Regions from separate parts of the Marinobacter sp. bablab_jr008 genome, predicted to be linked through region 2. Evidence: riboswitches for the same ligand, from Rfam matches in the RefSeq annotation. Region 2 holds a riboswitch; the other holds the start of a gene.

Region 1 (4,212 bases), on a different contig from region 2:
CCAGGCGCGTGACGTCCAGCTCGCCATCCCTGATGTGGGCAGCCAGGTTCACCGAGCCCAGGTTGCACACCGCAATCTCATCGGCGCTGGTGTTCAGGGTGATTTCGGTACACAGGTTGGAGCTGTGCACCACGCCCTGATGCTGCTGCGGGGAGCGCAGGTTGCACGGGTCCTTGAAGGTGATCCAGGGGTGACCGGTCTCGAACAGCACAGTCAGCATCTTGCGCCACAGCTGTTTGGCCGGAATTTTCTTGAACAGCTTGATCTTGCCCTGCTCGGCCAGGGCTTCGTAGTGCTGGTAGCGCTCACGGAAGTCGTTGCCGTACAGGTCGTGCAGATCTGGCACATCGCTGGGGGAGAACAGGGTCCAGTCGCGGTCTTCGCGCATGCGCTCGATCAGCAGATCCGGCACCCAGTTGGCGGTGTTCATGTCGTGGGTACGGCGACGTTCATCGCCGGTGTTCTTGCGCAGTTCCAGGAACTCTTCGATGTCCAGGTGCCAGCTTTCCAGATAAGCACAGACCGCGCCCTTGCGCTTGCCGCCCTGGTTCACCGCCACGGCGGTGTCGTTGACCACCTTCAGGAACGGCACCACGCCCTGGCTCTGGCCATTGGTGCCCTTGATGTGGGAGCCCAGGGCCCGCACCGGGGTCCAGTCGTTGCCCAGACCACCGGCCCATTTGGACAGCAGGGCGTTATCGCGAATGGCCCCGTAAATGCCTTCCAGGTCGTCGCCTACCGTGGTCAGGTAGCAGGACGACAGCTGGGAATGCCGGGTGCCGCTGTTGAACAGGGTGGGCGTGCTGGCCATGTAATCGAAACTGGACAGCAGCTCATAGAATTCGATGGCGCGGGCATTGGGGTCGTCCTCACGCAGTGCCAGGCCCATGGCCACCCGCATGAAGAACACCTGGGGCAGTTCCAGGCGGGCCTTGTTCCAGTGCAGGAAGTAACGGTCGTACAGGGTTTGCAGGCCCAGGAAGCCGAACTGGAGATCCCGCTCCGGTTTCAGGGCGTTGCCAAGGCGTTCCAGGTCAAAGGCCGCCAAGGCTTCGTCCAGCAGTTCGTAGCGGATACCGGCGTGAACAAAGGCGCTCAGGGCCTGTGGATAAATCTCTGCCAGCGGAAGACTGCGGGGCAGGTCCAGGGCTTCCGCTGTTTCCAGCCGGAGCTGTTCCAGCAGCAAGCGGGCGGTTACGGCGCTGTAGTCGGGTTCCCGTTCAATGCGACCCCGGGCAGTCATGATCAGGGCAGACAGCACTTCGGTCTCTTCGATGCCGTCGTAGAGGTTGCGCAGGGCGTCTTCCACCAGCGAATCGCCGTTGATGCCGTCCAGGCCGGTGGCGGCCTGTTCCACCTGCTGCTTCATCAGGCCCAGGTCCAGCGGGGCGATGCTGCCATCGGCTTTTTTCACGGTCAGGTGCGGGTGCGCTTCCACCGGCTCGTCCACGGCGCGCTGGCGGGCGTGTTCTTCACGGTACAGCACGTAGGCCCGGGCCACTTTCTGTTCTTCGGCCCGCATCAGGGCCAGTTCCACCTGGTCCTGGATGTCTTCGATGTGCACCTTGCCACCGGCTTTGAGGCGGCGGCTGATGGCCTGCACTACCTGTTCGGTAACCCGGTGCACGGCGTCGTTGATGCGGGCGGAACCGGCTGCCTGGTCCCCTTCCACCGCCAGGAAGGCTTTGGTCACCGCGACACTGATCTTGGCCGGGTTGAAACTCACCAGGGTGCCGTTTCGTTTGATAACTTGCAGGGATTGGGTATCGGTCGCGGGGGCCGGGGGTTCGGCAATGGCAGTGGCTGTCATGGTGCTCTCCTGAATTCGCGTTGGTTCCGTTTCACCCTCGCGAACGCAGTGGCACACCTTGCCCCGAATACGGGCAGGCCTGACCAATCTGCTCACCCTTGAATCGCGAAGGTGCAGTCCAGAAACCCATGGGGGGCTTCTGATCCCTGGCAGGTCTTCGGACTCAGGGGCGTGAACCTTTCAGCTCTGCCTAACGTGGCGACTTCCCGGCTTGCGCCAGTGTCATCTTGCCACGCTCGTTCCCCAATACCGCTGCGCGTCAGTTCCGGATTCTCACCGGATTCCCGACTACCCTGCGATCAAGATGATCAGAGTTTGATCACAATATATGGTAGTTAACCAAGGACCCGGTCACTATATAGGGCCGAATACACCAAGACAAGGCACTTTTTGCAACAGAGCCTGTCCATCTCCAGACCACCGGATTTGAGGAATGAATGTGAGAATTTCGCTGCTTTTGGCCAGTACCCTGATGCTCGGTCTCGCCGCCAGCCCGGTGTGGGCAGACACAGACCGGCTAACCCGGTTCTCCACCATGACCTCACTGGAGGACGGCTGGGAACCTCTGACCTTTCCGAACATCGAGACGCACACCCGCTACACCCTGGACACGGACGACGGCCAGCAGGTGGTCCGTGCCGACGCAGACGCCAGCGCTTCCGGGCTGATTGCCCGTGTTGAGCTGGTGCCCGGCGACTCGCTCACGCTGTCATGGCGCTGGAAGGTGTCGAACATCTACGAAGCCGGCAACGCCCGCGAAAAGTCCGGTGATGACTACCCTGCCCGCATCTACGTCGCCTTTGAGTTTCAGCCGGACAAGGCCGGCTTTTTTGAACGGGCCAAGCGCAAGACCGTGGAAGTGCTGTTCGGCGAGACCCTGCCCGGCAACGCCCTGAACTACATCTGGGCCAATCAGCTACCGGAGCAGAGCATGGTCGCCAACGCCTACACCGACAAAACCATGATGATTGCTGTCAACTCCGGGCCGTCGCGGGTGGGCGAATGGGTGACCGTTACCCGGGACCTGGTGGCAGATTACCGGCAGGCCTTCGGCGAAGAACCGCCCGCCATTGTGGGCGTGGCCATCATGACCGACGCCGACAACACCGGCGAGCAGGCCACGGCCTGGTATGGCGACCTCACCCTGGAGCAAAACCGCTGATCGGCCATAAAAAAAGGCCCCTCAAGGGGGCCAAACACGTGAAAGCAATGGTCAGTGGCTGATCATCCAGGGCCGCATGGACGGGAACATCTTCTTGCCGTCGGCGGTGTAGAACAGCATGTGTTTACCGTCCGACTTTTTCTTGCAGCCACAACTCTTGCGGTGCTCGGCGTCCCGGGCCCGCTGGTCGGCGGTGGAGATGATGGGCTCATGGCTCGCCTTCTCATTCCGCGCCTCCGCGTTGCGGCGGGCCGGGTCCATGGCCAGGAGCTCCGGCGGCAGCACAATCACCCGGGGTGACAGCGCCTTGCAGGTGGGGCAATGGGCCGGATTACCGGCTTCGGCCATGGCGCCCAGTTCCTGGAACAGCCCGTGTTCCCGGCATTTGTAGTCGTACAGTGGCATGGCTTACTCCTTGTCCGGTGAAAGGGGTACGTCGGTGCCCGGCGTGACCTTCCTGGTCGGTCCTTCCGCCGTGGGGTTGATGTCGAAGTCGAAGATTTCGGTCGGCAACCACAGGGTGGCGCAGGCGTTGGGCACATCCACCACGCCACTGATGTGGCCTTCCACCGGCGCACAACCAAGCAACGCGTAACCCTGAGCCGGGGTGTAACCGAACTTGGTCAGGTAGTTGATGGCGTTGAGGCAGGCCTGGCGGTAGGCCACGTGCACGTCCAGGTAGTGCTGCTGGCCCTCTTCATCCACCGAGATGCCCTCGAAGATCACATAATCCTCGTAGCGCGGCTTGATGCTGCTGGGTTTGAAGACCGGGTTCTTGATGCCGTATTTGGCCATACCGTCCTTGATCAGGTTCACCCGCAGGTGGATCCAGCCGGCCATTTCGATGGCACCGCAGAAGGTGATCTCGCCGTCGCCCTGGCTGAAGTGCAGGTCGCCCACCGACAGGCCTGCCCCCTTCACATAGACCGGGAAATACACCTTGGAACCACGGGACAAGTCCTTGATGTCGCAGTTACCACCGTGTTCCCGGGGCGGTACGGTGCGGGCGGCTTCCAGCGCCGCCTCTTTGGCGGCATCACCCGCCAGCTTGCCCAGGTGGGCAGTGTCGGCGTAGGGCAAGTTTGCCAGGCCCGGCACCCGATCCGGTTCGGTGTCGTACAGTTCTTTCTCGCGCTTGTTCCACTCCGCCAGCATTTCCTTGGACGGCAGGCAGCCGATCAGGCCCGGGTGGATCATGCCGGCGAATTCAACGTTGGGGATGTGGCGGGATTTGGTGAAC
Region 2 (4,212 bases):
TCCGGTGGCGTGAAGCAGCGACCGCTGCTGGGCAGCGGGCAAGGCGCCACGGCGCAAACGGTGGAGGGCGCGATTTCCCTGGTTCAGCGCGGCGTGGTGTTGTGGCTGTTGGTGTTGTTGGCCTTGGCCGCAAGTCTGAATGCGTTCTGGTCAGGAGGTATCGGGTGACAGCGTTCGATGGTGCTGATTTGCCGGAGCATGGAGGTCGCCTGAGGGCAGCGGCTCAGCACTGGGGCATTCCTCCGGAACAATGGCTGGATCTCTCCACCGGTATTAATCCTGTGCCCTGGCCGGTTCCGGCAATTCCGGCGGAGGTATGGCAACGGCTGCCGGAGCCGGAGGATGGGCTGGAAGAGATTATCCGTATCTGGGCCGGGGCACCGGAGCGTGCCTGCTGCCTGCCTGTGGCAGGCTCCCAGGCGGCGATCATGGCACTGCCAGCGGTTCGTGCCCGTAAGCATGGTTTCGGTCGGGTGGCCGTGCCCATGCCCGGTTATCGTGAGCATGGTCATGCCTGGCGGCGAGCGGGTTTCGACGTGGTGGCGATTCCTGAACAGGCGACAATGCAAGCGGAGCTGGCATGGTTGGATTCTGTGGATGTAGTAGTCTGGATACAGCCGAATAATCCGACCGGGAAGCTGATGGATCCTGCCCGTTTACGGTTTTGGCACGAGCGGCTGCGCGAGCGTGATGGCTGGCTGGTGCTGGATCAGGCGTTTATTGAGGGCGAGCCGGGCTTCGGCCTGGACCCGTGGACGGGCGCTCCGGGGCTGATCGTGTTGCGCTCACTGGGCAAGTTTTTCGGGCTGGCCGGTCTCCGTGCCGGTGCGGTCCTGGCCGACCCTGGTCTGGCGCGCGAGATGTCGAACGAACTTGGTCCCTGGACGGTCAGCGGTCCGGCCCGGTACCTGATGGCCCGGGCACTGCAAGACCGGGCCTGGCAGGTGGAGGCTCGTGCCAGCCTGCGAACGGCCAGACTGCGCATGGACGGCCTGCTCAGACAATATGGGATGTCGTCCCCCACCGGCACCCTGCTCTTCAGAACGGTTCAACATCCCCGCGCAGCGGACATTGCTGATCAGATGGCTTGCCGCGGCATTCTGGTCAGGCGTTTTGACGCACCCGTAGCCCTGCGCTTCGGTTTGCCGCCGGATGAAACCGGTTGGCAACGGCTGGAGGGTGCGTTGTCTGAATTAACATATCTCATTGACCACCCCCACCCTGGTTGATAGTCTTGCCCGCGATTTCAGGTGCTGTATGCATTTTGTCCAGGCTGGCGATAGTCCGGAGGAGTGCTCGCAGTGAAACGGGAAGCCGGTGACATTCCGGCGCTGCCCCCGCAACGGTAATCAGGTGAAAGGCAATCCAGTACGCCACTGTGCCAATGGCATGGGAAGGTGGTTGCCCCGGAGCATCGGCTCCGCCTGTAAGCCCGGAGACCGGCCTGAAAGGCGGAACCGTGAGTTCCGGACACCAGACGTTGCGGAGGGCAACGGCGGTGGGTGAACCTGGCTCGCATTTACTGACACGCCCTCCACCCCCGTCTGAGCAGTCTGTCTTCCTCCGCAGTTAATTGATCGACCGTACGGGTGCGTGCGGTGAACCGTGAGTGAAGCTATGAGTACTGCCAAAGCCCTTCCCGCCCTGATGTTGTTACCGCTGGCGTTGCCCGCTGTTGCCGCCGATGAAGCGTCGGATGAACGCAAGCTGGAACCGATTGTTGTTACCGCCACCCTTGGGCCTCTGACTGCGGGTGAAAGCCTGTCATCAGTTACGGTCATCGACGAAGAAACCATCCGCGAGCAAAGCCCCTCAGAATTCAGCCAGCTTCTGCGAGGACAACCCGGCATCAACGTGACCGGCAACGGTTCCTTCGGAAAAACCACCAGTGTCTACACCCGCGGCACGGCCAACGACTCCACGCTGCTGCTGGTTGATGGTGTGCGCCTGCGTTCGGCCACATCCGGTGGTCCCTCCTGGCAGTACTTTCCCGTTGAACTGATTGAGCGGGTGGAAATTGTCCGTGGCGCCCGGAGCTCACTTTACGGTTCCGATGCTGTTGGTGGCGTTGTGCAGGCTTTTACGCTGGACCCGGAAGACACGCCGGCAGGTTGGGTAGAAGCCGGTGCAGGCAATTTCAACACTCAGAAAGGCAGTGCCGGTGTTGCTGTCCGCGCTGGAAATACCCGTTTCAGCCTGAGTGGTTTGCATAAAGAAACCGACGGTACAGCAGTGATCACCGATGGTGACGACCGGGGCTTCCGTAACACCGCCGGTATCGGACGTGTCGTCCATGAGCTGGACTCCGGCGGAGAAGCCAGCCTGGTGATGGTGCAAAGCGAGGGCAATACCGAATACGAAGGCGGCGAAATTGATTTCATGATTCGCACCATCGGCTTCGGGCTGGAAACCCCGGTGAGTGACTACTGGCGGCATTCACTTCAGTTCTCTGAATCCCGGGACGAAACCGACAACATTACGCCCACGTTCAACAGCACCTTCAATACCCGTTCACGGGCAGCGCGTTGGGACAACACCTTTACCTGGAATGTCCATGAGCTGGTGGTAGGGGCAGAGTTAATGACCGACGAGGTCAGCGGTACCACCGATTACGCCGAGACCAGCCGCACCAACACCGCCCTTTACAGCCAGTTGCGCCTGAACTTCGGCCCCACCGACCTGCAGCTGAGCCTGCGCGGTGATGATAACGAAGCCTATGGCAAGAATGAGACCGGTGGCATTGCCCTTGGCCATGCTCTGGATCGATCCCACCGAGTGCGGATCAGTTATGGTACGTCTTTCCGGGCACCCACCTTCAACGATCTGTATTTTCCCGGAGCCAACCCGGACCTGGAGGCAGAAGAGTCCGGAACGGTGGAGTTGGGTGCCAGTGGCCACTATCAGACCTGGTTCTGGGATGCCGCCCTGTTCCAGCTGGATGTGGACAACCTGATTGCCTGGAGCCCGACCCCCAGTGGCTTGTGGACGCCAATGAATGTCAATGAAGCCCGAATCCGTGGTGCCGAGTTCAGTGCTGGTTTTGAGCGGGATGGTTGGCGCGGTGATGCGGCTCTGACGCTGCTGGACCCGGAAGACCGGGAAACCGGAAACCGACTCCAGCGCCGGAGTGGCAAAACCCTGCGCCTTGACCTGAGCAAGCGCGTTGGTACCTGGGACTTCGGTGGCACAGTGGTGGCCGAAGGGTACCGTTACGATGACCGTGCCAACGACGACAGGCTGCCCGGTTTTGCTACTCTGGACTTGCGGGCGGGCTGGCGCTTTGCCCCTGACTGGTCAACCCGGCTGACGCTGGCTAACGTGCTGGACAAGGAATACAGCACCGCTCGCTATGATCGGCAGAATGACCTGGACTACATTGCAGCCGGCCGCACTGCCATGCTGACCGTGCGTTACGATATCCGATAAAAACCGTTAAACCGGGGGAGGCCTCTGTGGCAGATCTGAAGGCAATGGCTATGATTCTGGGCGGGATGCTGCTGGCATTCCCCGCCCTGGCATCGCCGGTCTGTGCCACGGATGATCTGGGTAAAGAGATTTGCCTTGAGCAACCGGCAGAGCGCATTGCCGCGCTTTCGCCCGGGGCCACCGAGCTGGCCTGGGCTGCAGGCGCCGGCGATCAGGTGGTTGCAGTGGTCGCCTACAGTGACTACCCCCCGGCCGCCAAAGAAGTCACTTCGGTTGGCAGCCACACCCGCATGGACATGGAGCGCCTGTTTGAACTGCAGCCGGATCTGGTGATTGGCTGGGTAACCGGTAACCCGACCGAGCAGTTGGCGACACTCAGAGAAATGGGTGTGCCTGTGTTCTCCATCGAGCCCCGCAGTTTTGAGGCTGTGTCTCACACCATTGAACGTCTCTCTATCTTGGCCGGTACCGACGCCGCGGGTTTTGCCGAAGCTGAGCGATTTCGCAAAGGCATTACAGACCTGCGAGCCAGGTTTACCGATGCCGACCCGGTACCGGTGTTCTATCAGGTGTGGGATGAGCCTTTGATGACGATTAACGGTGACCATCTGATTGGTGAAATGATTGAGCTGTGTGGGGGTGACAACGTGTTTGGCCACCTGGAACGGTTGGTGCCCAGAATCAGTGCCGAGGCCGTTATTGCGGCCAATCCCGAAGCTATCCTGGCGGGCGGGATGGGGGAGGAAAACCGCCACTGGCTGACTCGATGGCAGTCATTCCCGAGCC

The links. A riboswitch is a leader RNA that binds a small molecule or an ion and turns the genes downstream of it on or off. The one in region 2 is predicted to bind cobalamin.
Region 1: linked by a shared signal. The riboswitch ahead of JIF53_RS04740 (ribonucleoside-diphosphate reductase subunit alpha) and the one ahead of JIF53_RS17080 (TonB-dependent receptor domain-containing protein) in region 2 are both predicted to bind cobalamin.

What each region holds. Positions count from the first base shown of each region.
Region 1 is NZ_JACDWW010000046.1:112,389-116,600, forward strand. Features, by position in the region: gene JIF53_RS04740 (ribonucleoside-diphosphate reductase subunit alpha) at 1-1,810, opposite strand, end outside; cobalamin riboswitch at 1,941-2,138, opposite strand; gene JIF53_RS04745 (DUF3047 domain-containing protein) at 2,283-2,972, shown strand; gene JIF53_RS04750 (zinc ribbon domain-containing protein) at 3,024-3,377, opposite strand; gene fmdA (formamidase) at 3,381-4,212, opposite strand, start outside.
Region 2 is NZ_JACDWW010000085.1:17,809-22,020, forward strand. Features, by position in the region: gene cbiB (adenosylcobinamide-phosphate synthase CbiB) at 1-168, shown strand, start outside; gene cobD (threonine-phosphate decarboxylase CobD) at 165-1,229, shown strand; cobalamin riboswitch at 1,254-1,463, shown strand; gene JIF53_RS17080 (TonB-dependent receptor domain-containing protein) at 1,618-3,426, shown strand; gene JIF53_RS17085 (cobalamin-binding protein) at 3,453-4,212, shown strand, end outside.